DNA from 3 places in the Pseudoalteromonas sp. XMcav11-Q genome. Region 2 is predicted to be linked to each of the others. Evidence: predicted binding sites of a transcription regulator. Region 2 holds the regulator's gene; each other region holds the start of a gene.
The links. The regulator FliA, encoded in region 2, starts transcription of late flagellar genes. The targets are predictions, from matches to a motif close to CTAAAGNTNNNNNNNNNNNNGCCGATA.
Positions count from the first base shown of each region.

Region 1: ABMY45_RS22685 (DUF5610 domain-containing protein) is a predicted target of FliA. The motif match lies at 2,104-2,130, and genes of this name have one in related genera.
Region 3: ABMY45_RS22455 (HAMP domain-containing methyl-accepting chemotaxis protein) is a predicted target of FliA. The motif match lies at 3,027-3,053, and genes of this name have one in related genera.

Region 1 covers NZ_JBECOX010000024.1:104-5,333, reverse strand. Annotated here, with positions in the region: gene ABMY45_RS22700 (thiol:disulfide interchange protein DsbA/DsbL) at 1-382, shown strand, start outside; gene ABMY45_RS22695 (DUF523 domain-containing protein) at 431-889, shown strand; gene trmA (tRNA (uridine(54)-C5)-methyltransferase TrmA) at 900-1,994, opposite strand; gene ABMY45_RS22685 (DUF5610 domain-containing protein) at 2,159-3,286, shown strand; gene murI (glutamate racemase) at 3,350-4,126, shown strand; gene ABMY45_RS22675 (RNA-binding protein) at 4,127-4,594, opposite strand; partial or broken rRNA gene ABMY45_RS22670 (16S ribosomal RNA) at 5,220-5,230, shown strand, end outside.
Region 2 covers NZ_JBECOX010000005.1:168,217-173,446, forward strand. Annotated here, with positions in the region: gene ABMY45_RS10155 (chemotaxis protein CheA) at 1-391, opposite strand, end outside; gene ABMY45_RS10160 (protein phosphatase CheZ) at 405-1,181, opposite strand; gene cheY (chemotaxis response regulator CheY) at 1,202-1,585, opposite strand; gene ABMY45_RS10170 (RNA polymerase sigma factor FliA) at 1,628-2,362, opposite strand; gene ABMY45_RS10175 (MinD/ParA family protein) at 2,365-3,225, opposite strand; gene flhF (flagellar biosynthesis protein FlhF) at 3,218-4,693, opposite strand; gene flhA (flagellar biosynthesis protein FlhA) at 4,713-5,230, opposite strand, start outside.
Region 3 covers NZ_JBECOX010000023.1:26,078-31,307, reverse strand. Annotated here, with positions in the region: gene ABMY45_RS22470 (porin) at 1-621, shown strand, start outside; gene ABMY45_RS22465 (phosphate ABC transporter substrate-binding protein) at 633-1,040, shown strand; partial or broken gene ABMY45_RS22460 (hypothetical protein) at 930-1,189, opposite strand; gene ABMY45_RS22455 (HAMP domain-containing methyl-accepting chemotaxis protein) at 1,373-2,995, opposite strand; gene ABMY45_RS22450 (phosphate ABC transporter substrate-binding protein) at 3,205-4,173, opposite strand; gene phoR (phosphate regulon sensor histidine kinase PhoR) at 4,251-5,230, opposite strand, start outside.

The sequences.
Region 1 (5,230 bases), on a different contig from region 2:
AAGAGAGCCTGAGATCCAACAGGTGTTGGCACAAGCACTTGCAACTGCTGAAGTGCTGCCACAAAAAGACAAGATAGTTGCAGCCATGTTTAATCATATCCATGGCAAGCGCGCAAAAATCAATGAACTTGCTGATGTAAAAGATATCTTTATTGCACAAGGTGTTGAAGAAGAGAAGTTTGATAAACTTTATGCCAGTTTCTCTGTTCGTACTAAAGCTTCAAAAATGCAACGAATGCAGAAGACACTTTCTGATAAAGGCGCGCTAACAGGTGTACCAATGTTCGTGGTAAACGGTAAATACAAGCTATTGCTTCGTGAGTCTGGTACGACTAAGCCTGAGCAAATTGCAGCTTTGGTGAATTATTTAGCAAAGAAATAAAATCTAATTTGTATTAGACTAGCCCTGCAATTGTTGCGGGGCTTTTTTATGTTTAAAGTTTTAGTTTCTAGCTGTTTATTAGGTTATCCGGTGAGGTATGACGCCTCTTCACAAAGCCTTCAAGACAATACGTTGCAGTATTGGCGGCAAAAAAATTGGGTCTTACCGCTGTGCCCCGAAGTATCTGGTGGTTTACCAACACCTCGCCCATCGGCTGAAATAGCAGATGGTAAAGTTTTGAGTAAACAAGGGGATGATTTTACCACCGCGTTTGAACTCGGTGCTAAAAAAGCGCTAGCGGCTTGTCTTCAGCACGATATAAAGTTTGCGTTGTTAAAAGAGTCCAGTCCGTCTTGCGGCAGCAATCTGATTTACGATGGTAGTCATACAGGTAAAAAAATAGTAGGGCAGGGGCTAACGGCGTCTTTATTACAGCAATCCGGTATTCAAGTCTTTAGCGAAACTCAACTGCCAGCACTTATCACAGCGATGGCAGCCAGTCGTTAATAGTTAGAGATCACTTTCTCACTAAGTAAACGCCAGATTCAATATGATGGGTATAAGGGAACTGATCGAAAATTGCCATGCGTGCGATTTTATGTGTTTCACATAACAAGGCTAAATCACGCTCTAATGTGTCTGGATTACATGAGATATAAATAATGTTGTCGTAGTTGCTGACTAAGCGACAGGTTAATTCATCCATACCAGCACGAGGCGGGTCGACAAGGATCGTTTGGCAATCATAGGACTGTAAATCAATACCATCTAATCGAGAAAACTTCAGCCCTTTCATGGCTTGTGTAAACTCTTCACTCGACATGCGAATAATATCTAAGTTATCGACTTTGTTTGCTGCAATATTAAATTGTGCAGACTTTACTGATGATTTAGAGATCTCCGTAGCCAGCACTTTATTGAATGAACCAGCCAACGCAATTGAAAAGTTACCGTTACCACAATAAAGCTCAAGTAGATCGTTGCTTAGCGGTTCACTGATGGACTGCGCCCAAGCTAGCATTTTCTGATTCACTTGTGCATTCGGTTGCGTAAAGCTGTTCTCAACCTGCTGATAAATATACTCTTTACCGTTAACGCTTAGTTTTTCAGTTACATAGTCGTTGCCAAACACAACCTTTTGTTTTCTAGCACGACCGATAAAATCAACTTTATAGGTTTGTTGCAACTCGGCTCTCAATGTCTGCATCGCGGTTTGCCACGCTTCATCTAACTGCTTGTGATAAAGCAAGCTGATCAGTACTTCACCACTCAGTGTCGTGAGGTAGTCGATCTGAAACAGTTTACGACGCAATATTTCGTTGCCTTTCAGCTGATGTATCATCACCTGCATCATTTCATTGACAAGCGGCGCACCAGGATCAAAGCTATCAACACGGATCTTTTCTTTTGTTTGCTGGTCAAACATGATGTGAAACAGATCTTCACCCTCATGCCATACTCTAAATTCACAGCGCTGGCGGTAATGGCGAGTTGCAGATTCATACACTTCAAGTGCAGGTGCATCAAACTGTGCAAATTGTGTTGTGATACGCTCAGCTTTATCTGCTAACTGTTGCTCGTATGCTGAATCATCAATTTTTATTACTGCCATGCTAAAACCATCTATGTTGAATTAAGAGGCGCTATTTTAGGGAGCGTTGCTAATTTGTCCAGTCTAGCATCACTGATGCGTCTGGTTTGCTGTTTTTTTAATCATTATACTTTAGCTTTGCGCAAATATGCCGATAATCTAACTAATATATTGGAGGGCATACCATGAAAATCGGGCAATTAAATCAGTTGCTCAATCCAGCGATGCAGCATAAGCCTGGAAAGAGCAAAGGGATAGGACCAAATATCCAAATTAATTCGGACATCTATGCGGGGAATAAATCTAAGCTAGCAGCTAAAATTCTTGATGATAAGCTTGCAGAAGCGTTGGGGATTGAGAAGCCGACACAAGATAAAAAAGACAAGCCACTATTTGATTTTGAATCTATTGTCAAAAATGTACTCGATTTTGTTCAGGGTGCAGTGAAGAAAGCCAAAGTCGACGGCAAAAATGATGACGAATTGAAATCCATGCTAGATGGGGCACGTAAGGGCGTGCTGCAGGGTATTGATGAAGCCAGCGAAGAGTTAAAAGGCATGGGCGCTTTCAATTCCGATATCGAAGATGGTATTGAAAAATCACGAGAAGGGATTTTTAAAGGTTTAGATGATTTTGAAAAAGAGCTGTTTGAAGAAAAGTCGCCAAAGGCATTAGCGATCAGTGCCGCACAGTTTGCGAGCCTCTCTAATCAGGCTGAATATGCATTTACTACAGCTGAAGGGGATGAAGTCGTTATTTCATTCTCCGATGCGTATGCTCAGGGGGCCGCTGCGAGTGTCGCGCAAAAAGGTAATGATTATGGCATGGCATATGGCACTAAGTCCTCTCACGAAGTCAGTTTCTCAATTAAGGTAAATGGTGAGTTGAACGAAGAGGAGCAGCAGGCAATTAACGATATGATGGAAGATATCCGTAATGTCAGTGACTCTTTTTTCGGTGGTGAATACGATGAAGCTTTCGATTTGGCAAAGTCGCTTAGCTTAAACTCAGATCAGATCACTAATTTCACGATGGATCTAAGACAAAGTAAAACGTCAGCTGCGATTGCTCAATATCAGCAAGGTAATCCAATGAAAGAGTTAGAGAAGGCATTTATGCCACTCAATAAGCAGTTAGCAGATGTGCAAGAGCAAGCTAAGGGACTCAATGCCGATAATGAGTTGCCAAACCTGCTTGCTTGGATGAATGAAGGTCAGTCGAGACTAAATGAGTTTTTGGATTATGCTAGTAGCTTTTTTAGTAAACTGAATGAACTAAATAAAGAGCAAGTAGAGCAAAAACAAACAAGCTAAGCCAGTTTATTTTCGCGAGGACTCATGGCAAACTTCATACTTCATTGATTTGAGGTATGAAGTTTGTCGCATATTTTGGTTTTCGATTCGGGGATCGGTGGCACCAGTGTGCTGTCGCACTTAAAGGCATGTTTGCAGGGGGTTTCATTTAGTTATGTTATGGACAATGCTTTTCTCCCATATGGCCTTCAGCCTCAAGAGCTAATCAAATCACGTATCAAGGGACTTATTCGTTGGCAACAGCAATACTTGGGCAATGTTGATCTTATCGTTATTGCATGTAATACCGCTTCAACATACGCATTAGAAGAAGCCAGAAAACATACCCAGATACCAATTATAGGTGTGGTTCCTGCTGTTAAGCCTGCTGCGTCTAGTTCAAAGACCAAGCACATCGCACTATTAGCAACACCGGCAACGTCAAATAATGCATATACGCATAAGCTCATCATGGATTTTACCTCAGGTTGTAAAGTTGAAACTTTGCATTCAACGGAGCTTGTAAGGATCGCTGAGTACTTTTATTGGCATAACGAGTTGGATAAAGAGGCACTGTGCGCGGAAATAGCTCGGCTTAACATTCCAGCCACTGTTGATAGGCTCGTGTTGGGGTGTACACATTTTCCTTTGATAGCTCACGATATCAAGAATTGCTTACAGAAGCATGTTGAGCTGGTTGATTCAGGCAAAGCAATAGCCAACCGTGCAGTGTCACTGTTGGGAAGTCAAATAGTAGTAGGAGAAAAGGTGCCGAGTGCATCGGAAGTGTGTTTCTATGCAACGGCACCAGTAATGGATAGTAAAGAAGCAATCTCTATAATTAATTTAAATAAAGATTAATTAAGCGGGTGAGTGATCCATCTCACCTTCAGGCTTTTGCTTTGCTTCTCTTACTTTTAATGTACGCTGTTGAAATTCACGCTCATTGAGTTGAGTGATCGCCTTTTCTGCATCTTGCTTAGACATCTCAACAAAACCAAAACCACGTCGTTTGCCTGTGTTTTTATCCTTAAGTAGACGAACTGAAAATACTTGCCCTTGCTCTTCGAAAAGTTCGCGGACAACATGTTCGTTGGCTCGATATGGTAGATTGCCTACATATAATGTAGTAGTTGATAAGTTTGATTGTTTTTCTTGTTGTGTATCACTTTTTAAAAACTGGCTTACTACACTACCGATGATAATACCTACGGCAAGCATAAGAGCAGCGTCGAGCTGTGTAGAGCTTAATGCAAGATCAACAATGAAAAAGCTCGCTACTGCAATAACCAAAGTGATCAAAATTACTTTATGATCAAAAGACTTCATATAAATATACCAATTAAAATAAGGTTAAACATTAATTTAACAAATGAGTTAGCTATCTTAACGAGTTAATTAAACTTCGCAATAATTAATATAGTTCTGATAGTAAGATTTGTCCTTTTTTGCATGGTTTTTATACTAAAAAGTGGGTTTTGGTTAATGTTTGTTCGAACGATCAAGAAGATCGAAAAAAAGGGTTGCACTAAAATCGGATCGCCCTATAATGCGACCCCACTGACACGGGGCGCTACGCTGAAAAGCAAAGCAGCAACGAGTTAGCGTCAAGTAAAACTTAGCTTTGAAAACTTAAGAGAAAACTTCTTCTCAAGAAATTCAAAATTAAGTGTTGACAAAAAATCGGGAATGCTTAGAATGCACACCCCTCGAAACAGCGAAATGTTTCGAAATGTTCTTTAAAAATATGAAGCAATCATCTGTGTGGGCACTCGTACAGGTTGAGTTCTAACAGCAGATTCTAGTTCGCTAGATGACGCAAACAAATTTAGAGTCTCAATTGAGCTGAGTGACCAACAGAATAAACATAGTTTATTCAGCACAGTCAATTCGATACCGAAAGGTATCAAAATCAGAATTCATTGAGCACGAAACTTAGGTTTCAAAAAACTTTTAATTGAAGAG
Region 2 (5,230 bases):
ATGCAGGTTGGCTGAGTTTATGGAGGGTTTCAAGCAACACAGGATCGGCAGCTTCGGGTTCCTCTCGGTTTTGAATACAAGCGAACATTTCGTTGATCGTATCCAAAGATTGCAAAATAACATCCATTAATTCTGACGTTACTTTTCGCTGCCCTTGTCTTAGTACATCAAACACGTTCTCTGCACCGTGACAGGCATCAACCAGTTCGGTCATACCGAGGAAGCCTGCTCCACCTTTAACAGTATGGAAGCCACGGAAAATCGCATTGAGAAGTTCTTTATCTTCGGGATTATTTTCTAGTTCAACAAGCTGTTCAGATAACAGTTCTAATATTTCGCCTGCTTCAACAAGAAAGTCCTGCAAGATATCTTCATCGACTTCAAAGCTCATACACACTCTCCAACTAGAAGCCTAAACTAGATAGCAAGTCATCGACTTCGTCTTGACCAGAAACCACGTCATCTCGCGATTCAGCGTCAATAATTGGACCTTCAGGTCCAGACAATTCATCACTGATAGTCTCAGTTGTTTTTATTTCGTTTTCATTCGCATTTTCTGCAACTGCAGGCGCTTCATCCGAAGTACCAAACACAGTTAGAAGGTGAATGAGACTATCTTCTACTTCTCTCACAAGCTCAATGACTCGACGGATGACCTGCCCAGTCAAATCCTGATAGTCTTGCGCCATCAGCACATTAGTCATTAAGCCTTGTAATTCGTCTGTACGTGTCTTTGAAGTCTGCATAAAGCTGTCGAGATCATGACACAGAGATTTAAACTCACCGAGTTGAATATCTCTGCTCATCAACCGATCCCAAGTAGGCTTTATTTGTGCTAACTCATCCGCAAGATTCTGCGCAAGAGGTAAGCTTTCTTCGACCGCGTCCATCGTTTTATTAGCAGCGCTTTCTGTCATTTCCATAACATAATTAAGACGCTGCTTGGCGTCAGGTATAGCCTCTGTCGTGAGATCTGAGAGTCGAGTATCCAGCTCAAAGTTCTTCAAGGACTCGTGTAATTGGCGAGTTAGCTTTCCAACTTCTGCAAATAACTCCGATTGCTCTTTGTTAGCAGCTTCTAAAATCAGCTGGTCAGCTTTTTCTTGTTCACCTTGCTCTAGTAGCTCAACAAGTTGCTTGGCTTGTTCAAGTGTAATTTGCGGCGCAGCATTTACAGACATAGGCCATATCCCCTTGCTGTTTAGCCTAGTCGCTCAAATACTTTTTCAAGCTTAGTCTTGAGCGTACCTGCAGTAAACGGTTTAACAATATATCCGTTCACCCCAGCTTGCGCTGCTGCAACAATTTGTTCTTTTTTCGCTTCTGCGGTAACCATCAACACTGGAATGTGCTTAAGCTTTTCATCTGCGCGTATTGCACGAAGCAGATCAATACCTTGCATGCCCGGCATGTTCCAATCAGTTACTACAAAGTCAAACTCCTGATTTTGTAGCATCGGAAGTGCTGTACTACCATCATCAGCTTCTTGAACATTGGTAAAGCCTAAATCTCTTAATAGGTTTTTGATTATTCTTCTCATAGTAGAGAAATCATCAACCACGAGAATCTTCATGTTCTTATCCAAAACTTCCTCCAGTGAGGTTCGAACCCAACTATTTTATGTACTCTAATTTATCCAGTCATTGATTTTAGCTTTGAGCTTTATCATTGCCTGACCGTGAATTTGGCTTACTCGAGATTCACTGACATCAAGGATGGCACCAATCTCTTTCAAATTCATTTCGTCGTTATAGTAAAGTGACAACACCAGAGCATCCCTTTCGGGTAGTGCTTTGATAGCATTTACTAAAGACTCGTTAAAACGTTCATTTTTAACGTTATTAAACGGTTTGTCTAGCGCAAAATCGCTGTTTGCTGGGGTTATCACATCTTCATCAACCCCTAGATCCTCAATGCCGATGACTTTACTTGCATTTACATCATGTAAAATATGATGGTACTCATCTAAAGATATATCAAGTTTTTCAGCGATTTCAGTGTCTTTTGGTTCGCGGCCAAGGAGAGATTCGAGCTCAGATATCGCTTCGGCTACCATTCTGCTGTTTTTATGTACGGACCGAGGGGCCCAATCTCCGCGACGGATTTCATCTAGCATTGCACCTCGGATGCGTATCCCCGCAAAGGTCTCGAAACTAGCGCCTTTAGTAGCATCGAAATTTTTAGATGCTTCAATCAATCCAATCATACCTGATTGAATTAGATCGTCGAGCTGCACACTTGCCGGAAGCCGAGCGATCAGGTGACATGCCACTTTTTTGACAAGTGGAGCATGTCTCTCGACCACTTTATGGATATGGTCAGAAGTTTGATATCCCGCAGCTCTGTTGACCGGAGAAGCCATAATCACCCGTTTACAAGTTGTTCAATGAAAAATTCTAGATGACCGGAAGGTTGATGAGGAATTGGCCATTTAACTGCCTTGGCAGCAAGTCCTTTAATTGCAACTGCTGCTGGAGAGCTCGGAAATAAATCCACGATTGCTCTTTGTCTACGAGAGGACTTACGCATGTTTTCGTCAAATGGTACTGTGGCCACTAATTCCAATGCTACATCAAGAAAACGGTCTGTAACTTTTGAAAGTTTAGCAAATAATTCTTGCCCTTCACGCATACTGCGGACCATATTGGCAACTATTTTAAAACGATAAACGCCATGCTCTCTGCTTAAAACTTTGATCAACGCATAAGCATCCGTAATAGAAGTCGGTTCATCACACACAACAACCATCACATCTTGTGCAGCTCGAGAGAAGCTCAGAACCATATCTGAGATACCAGCTGCGGTATCAACAATTAAAACATCAAATTGAGTGTTAAGCTCGCTAAATGCGCGAATAAGTCCAGCATGCTCTGCGGGAGTCAACTCCACCATGCTTTGAGAACCCGAAGTAGCTGGCACAATTTTGATACCAGCGGGACCTTCTACGAGAATCTCATCTAGTTCACATTCACCCGACAACACATGTGAAAGGTTCTTTTCTACTCGGAGCCCTAACATCACATCACAGTTTGCCAAGCCCAAGTCCGCATCTAAAACGAGAACTCGCTGTCCTTGTTGGCCCATAGCGATGGCAGTATTGAGCGAGACATTGGTTTTACCCACCCCACCTTTACCACCGGTCACGGCTATTACTTTTACACCCTGGTTGCTATTTTGACTCATTCTACGCAGGCCACTTGCTTGATCTAAAACTGTGTTAATCATACATTCCTACTGACTCTGACGCTACAGGTACACGTCGAGAGTGCTGTGCTTTTATTCTTTTTAAATACAATTGCTCAGCCTTTTTTACTAGCTTTTGAGCATTTGCTACGCGAATGTCTTCTGGCACTCGCTGACCGTTGGTAAGATACCCTATTGGCAAGCGATTTTGAATCGCTATGCTAATTATCTCACCCAAACTTAGACTTTCATCAAGTTTTGTGAAAATACAGCCACTTAAATTTACTTTTTTGAAGTGTCTTACTGTTTCTTGTAACACATTCATCTGTGCTGTCGCACTCAACACTAAATAGCTACGAATATCTACTCTCGCGCTACGCATAAGTGTATTTAACTGTTCAGTTAAGCGCAAATCTCTTTGACTCATTCCCGCCGTATCTATTAATACTAGACGCTTATTGCGTAAATGATAAAGCACTTCTGCAAGTTCATTTGCATCTTTAACTTGTTTAACCGGACAACCGATGATTCTACCATAGGTAGCTAGTTGCTCGTAAGCGCCGATTCTATAGGTATCGGTGGTTATTAGCGCCACTTTATCTGCACCGTATTTTTGTGCGCCTAATGCCGCTAATTTTGCAACCGTTGTGGTTTTGCCAACACCAGTTGGACCAACCATTGCAAATACGCCACCTTGACGAAGAATATCATTGTTGGTGGTGTGCATTTGGTTAATTACCATATTCAACAGCGCGTCCCAAGCTTCTTTACGAGACACATCATCAGGGATAAAACATGCCATTTGCTCAGCGACATCTTTGTCTATGCCCATTCCTTCCAGACGATCTACAAGGCACGCACGGGTTGGATCGCGACGAGCCATTTCTTGTTTCATTAGACCAGATACTTGATGTTCAAGTAATTGACGAATAGCGTTCATCTCTTCACGCATCGCACTCATTTCGTCAGGCTTGGCATTTAACTCAGGTAAATCATCACCAAAACCGTTGTCTAATTCATCAGACTCGATCCACTGCTGTGGTTGCTCAAATCCATCATCATCAAAGTCAAAAGATTGGCGACGAGCTTGCTGTGGCTTCGCTTGGTGCGCCGGCGCAGCAGTTTGTGTTTTACGTTGGCTGCTTAACATTTGCTCTGTATCAATCCCCGACTGGGAGAACATAGAAGCAAGTTCTGGTGAGCGAGGACGCGGCGCTTGACGCTCTAGCAATGCCGCTAAGCTATCGGCAACTTGCGCTTGTTTTGCTGGCTGTGCTTGGCGAGGCTCTGGACGGACAAAGCGGGTCGGAGCCTCGTTTGAGGCAGTCGCACGGGCAGCTGGAGCTTGCTTAACAGGTGCAGCAGCACGGTCATTATCAACTGCTGCGACGATTTCAACACCATCTGCTAACTTTTTGTTAGACATGATGACAGCATCAGCACCAAGCTCTTCTTTTACTTCATTTAAAGCCGTACGCATATCTTTTGCGAAGAAACGTTTAATTTTCATGTTACAGCCCCTTTATCCTCTATTGTCCAACCGAGCTCACTATCTTAATTTGTCTTTCTTCCGGCACTTCTTGATATGACATCACTCGAAGACCTGGAATTGTATGTTTAACAAATCGAGACAGTACACTTCTTAACATACCTGAGGTTAATAAGATGGACGGCTCCCCTAGCATTTCTTGGTTGTGATGTGCTTCTCTTAATGATTCTTGAAGCCTCTCAGCCAAGCCAGGTTCAATACCTGCCCCCTCATCACCTGCGTTCTGAAGTGACTGATGCAACATCTGTTCCAACTCAGGCGCCAATGTTATGACAGGAATCTCTTCTTCGCTTCCAACGGCATCTTGAACAATCAATCTGCGTAATGAAATTCTTACCGCAGCCGTTAATACATCAGGGTCTTGGCTACGTGGTCCGTACTCAACTAAGGTTTGTACAATCGAGCGCATATCTCGAATTGCAACGCCTTCATTAAGCAGATTTTGTAGTACTTTTACTACGGTAGTGAGTGGTAAAATATCAGGCACTAAGCCTTCAA
Region 3 (5,230 bases), on a different contig from region 2:
CTAAGCAGAGATTGGTTCAGTGCGCGTGCGGCCTACTTTGCTACCGAAGCGAGCATTAGCGCAGCTAATAGCCCCGAACTATCTGGATTGTTAGCGGGGTTGACTGGTTATGGACTAACGCAACAAGCGGATGACATCGCAGCCGACAAAGATGATGCTTACTTTGCCGCAATAGGTATTGCTATCGACTATAACGATATCTTGTTCGATGCAGAATACACTCAGTTCGACGTAGACAACAGCATACTTGCTAAACAGCAACAGTACTATGCATCTATCGGTTATCGGATTGATACGTGGACACTCCACCTAACCTACGAACACAATGAAGATAAGAATGACAACGACGAGTTCAACTCTGTCCCACTCACCATCACCGCTCCAAATGGTGTAACCATTCCTGTCACGACCGATCCGACCAATCCAAATGCACCTTATTTAAGAACACTTGTTAATGGTGCGCTTGCAGGCGCTCGTTCAGAATCAGAAACGTGGAGTATTGGTGCACGTTATGACTTCCATCCGTCAGCTGCATTCAAGATTGAACTAAACCAATTCGATAACACGCTAACAGATCAAAAAGTTGAACTGTTGAGCTTCGGTATCGATTTAGTATTCTAACGGAGGTTAATATGATTAAAAAAATAATGACCTTAGGGCTACTATTAGCCAGTCAGGCAGTTTTAGCAGATGTTGCTGTTATCGTGAACTCAGCAAATGCATCTACTGTAGATGATGGTACTATCAAAAAGTTATTCCTTGGCAAAAGCAAATCATTTGCCGATGGCAGTAGTGCGACCCCTGTGAATCAGGATGGTAACGCGGTATTTGACGAGTTTAACGACAAAGTGATTGGTAAATCTAGCTCTCAGCTAAATGCCCATTGGTCTAAATTAGTATTCACCGGTAAGGGAACACCTCCGAAGAAGCTAGATAGCGATCAAGCGGTAATCGATTTTGTTTCGAGCAATGCAGACGCAATTGGTTATATTGATGCTACTAAAGTAACCGGTGCCGTCAAAGTGATTGGTAAATACTAAGGCCTGTTGTCCTTTGCTGTTTGATTTTTGTTCTTCTGAGTGGGTTTTGGTCGCGACGCCCGACTTTTGCCTAGTGATCTAGGCAAAAGTTGAGCAACAATGAACAAAGCGCACTCAGGTGAACCCAAAGGGCAGCGCTTGATTGGCATTTCTACTGTGTTCTCGCCTGACTCACATAGAATGACTATGCTACGCAGGCTCTGCCTTGTATAAATACCAATCAAACTGCTGCAAAAGCAAACTTGAAAGATAAACAGGCCCTAATATTCCTTATCAAATAAAAACAGCCACTTAATGTGGCTGTTTTTATTTATCGTTTAAAAATTAAAGCATTAGACTCTAAATTTTGAGGTTGCATCTTTCAAGTTGTCGGACAGTACATGGAGATTCTCAGCAACGTCTTGTACTTCATTCAACGCTTGCATTGTGTCTTGGAAAGACTGGTGCATAGATGTCACATTGTTTACTACCATAGCGGCTACCGAGGTCTGCTCTTCCGTTGCCGCAGCAATTTGGCCATTCATGCTATTAATTGACAAGATTTGTGCTGCTATCTGCTCAATCGACTGCCCAGTTTGTGCTGCAGCTTCAGCATTATTAATTGCCATACTGCTTGCACTTGTCATTGCTTTCACCGCTTGATTTGCCGCTTCTGTTAGCACATTTAAAAGTTCTCTTATCTCATTGGTCGACTTTGCTGTTCTTGAGGCTAATTCGCGGACTTCATCAGCAACCACCGCAAAACCTCGACCTTGCTCACCAGCACGAGCCGCCTCAATCGCAGCATTCAAGGCAAGTAAATTGGTTTGCTCTGCAATTGATGTGATCACATTTAAGATTTGCGTCACGTTCTGTGTATCATCAGCTAGCTTATTGATCGTCTCTGCTGCGTGATTAATTTCTTCACTTAACGCTTGTGATTCGTTAACTGACACCTGAATTTGGCGCTTACTCTGCTCAACTTCTTGTTCGGCCAGCTGAGCAGCATCAGAAGCTTGTGACGCTGAATGAGAGATATCACCCACACTTAACCGCATTTCTTCCATAGATTGACGTACCACTTCCGCGTCATGCGTTTGTTGATTCGTTGCTCCTTCAGCTTTTTCCATGCCCTGAACAAGACGACTTGAGTCTTTCATCAAAGGCTCGACGACACTCATCACCTCGACAACCGCCCCTTTTAGTAACGCAACAAATTCATTGAAGTTTATGGATACTTGGCCAATTTCATCGTGAGAGCGCACATTGAGCGTAGTAGACAAAGAACCCTGCCCCTGCGCTAATAGTTTCAGATTTTGCGCCGCATCCTTAGCAGAGTTGCCTATACCTCTTGCAATCACAACCGCTAAGAAAACCAAAACAAGTAAAGAAATAACGGCCACAATCAACATTATCGTGAGCGCGTTTGCTGAACGCGCTTCGGTATTTTGAAGTAATTCAACAAAACGATCATTCGCGTTCGTTTTAGCCTTGGTAAAATCTGCGACTAGGCCTTCGTAGATTTCAGTTTTCTTTTTGGCATCTTCTTGGATGCGGGAAAAATCAGCTGTACCATCTATCATTCCCCCAGCAATTTGTTGCGCAATTTTGCCGTATTGTGCAAGTTCATCGCTATTATCTGAAGGCATAAAGCCGCTTTGTACCGACTCAATTTTTTGCAGGTTCGCTTGGATTTGCTGTTGATATTCTTTTGCTTTATCTAGTAATTCAGCATCCCCGAAGGTTACAGCTTGAGTGAATAGCTCATCTAAATTCTGCAGCTTATTTGCGTTTTCTGTGGCGAGGTTAAGAATTTTGTAAGTCTGCTCCTCTAATTCATTTAATGCCCTTTGATTAGAACTAATAGCGTTGTAATTAACAAACACGATAATCACAAAAGCGACAACCGCAACGAGCGTAATTGCGTGGATCTTTTTGGTGATACTAAGATCAGCAAAAGCAGTACCTAGACTCATATATACACCTTTTGAAGTAAGACGAGTTCATTATCGACTGATTTATTATAAATTTTAACTAAATATAGAATATTTCCAGCTTTTTTGCCGCTTGAGGATGAAGATTTAAACAAATTATTCAATCTGGGAACATATAAGTGTGAAAATAAAAAATGCCGCTCAATGAGCGGCATCAATAACAACAAGTAATTAGCGGGTTGAGTAATTGATTAAAGTAAACCTAACTTTTTCAATTCACGTGTCGCCATTTCGCTAGAAAGAGGAACGTAACCATCTTTCTCAACAATCTTTTGACCTTCTTTAGACAATACCATCTTCAAGAATTCAGCCTCGATAGGTGCTAATTCTTTATTAGGGTGCTTGTTCACATATAGGTATAGGAAGCGAGACAGTGGGTATTTGCCCTGTGCCACATTTTCTAATGTTGCATCAACGTAGTTCGTGCCTTTTTTCGCTAATGGTACGGTACGTACGCCTGACGTTTTATAACCGATACCAGAATAACCAATCGCATTCACTGAAGACGAGATAGACTGTACTACAGACGCAGAACCTGGCTGCTCGTTAACATTATTGCGGAAGTCACCTTTACACAGTGCTTTTTTCTTGAAGTAACCATAAGTACCAGATACTGAGTTACGACCATAAAGCTGAATATCTTTTGCTGCCCAATCACCCGATAGACCAACATCACTCCAGCGATTTGCCTGTGCTGCCGAACCACACTTGCGCGTTGAAGAGAAGATTGAATCAACCTGTTCAATTGTTAAGCCTTCAATTGGGTTATCTTTGTGTACAAATACTGCGAGCGCATCAATTGCTACGCGGATTTCTGTTGGCTTATAACCATAACGCTTTTCAAAAGCTTCGATTTCTTTTGATTTCATCTTACGGCTCATTGGGCCGAAGTTTGCCGTTGCTTCCGTTAGTGCAGGTGGCGCAGTAGAAGAACCAGCAGCTTGGATTTGGATATTTACGTTAGGGTAAATTCTTTTATATTCTTCTGCCCAAAACGTCATCATGTTGGCAAGCGTATCAGAACCTACAGAAGAGAAGTTTCCTGAGATCCCGCTGGTTTTATTATACTCTGGTAACTTTTCGTCTAAAGCAGATACTTGAGTAGAAACTAATGTAGTAATAGCCACACCCATTGCGGCAACTAAGCTTTTAAATTTCATTGGGGTCACTCCAGTTGTTGGTCCCAGTTATTTTACGCAGCTCATTGTGCAGCGATAAAATGACAATAAAATTACTCTTAAATTACACTTTTATGACTTTCATCATTTGTCATAAAAATTCGCTTTTGTTTGGGGAAAGCAAACCAAAAGCGAGAGCCTTCACCCACTTTGCTTTCAATATGTAAAGCTGAGTCATGACGAGATAACACATGTTTAGTAATTGCTAAACCAAGACCCGAACCGCCTGTTTTTCGGCTTCGTGCTTTATCCACACGGTAAAAACGTTCAGTTAGTCGGTTAATGTGTTCAGGCGCAATACCATCACCATTATCGACGACACTAAAGGTCGGCAAGTCATTTTCTAAATACCAACGTACACGAATGTGCCCACCGGGTTTGGTGTAATGAATAGCATTAAAAATTAAATTTGAGTAAGCACTGCGTAACTCATCCCCAGCCCCTTTGATATCCAAAGTCGGATCAATATCAAAAACGAGCTCATGGCCCTTTTCCTGATTAAGTGACTTGGCTTCGGTATGAATAAGATCAAGCATGGCAGGAATATTCACGGCTTTGTCATTGTCTTGCTTTCTCGCCCCTTCGATTCGAGACAAGGAAAGAAGTTGATTTACCAGACTATCCATCCGTTTACACTGATCTATCATAGTGCCATGTGCTTTAGCCCACATCGCGGGGGGTGGCATATTATCGCTATCCATCATCTCTAGATAGCCAGCCATGACGGTTAGCGGCGTCCTTAGCTCATGAGATACATTTGCGACAAAGTCTTTGCGCATTTGCTCTAATTGCTTTAGTCGGCTGACATCACGCGCCACTAGCATAAGCTGCTCGGCATAAGGCATGACTCGTATTTCCAACACTTGCTCATGTGCAAGTCCGGTCTCAAGCTCTAATGCTTCATCAAAGCGATGTTCATGCATGTATTTTACAAATTTAGGATCTCGGATAAGGTTATCCAATCTTTGACCATGATCTGTAGGCCATTGCAAACCTAACACTTTCAAAGCTAATTGGTTACACCACACAATACTGAGAT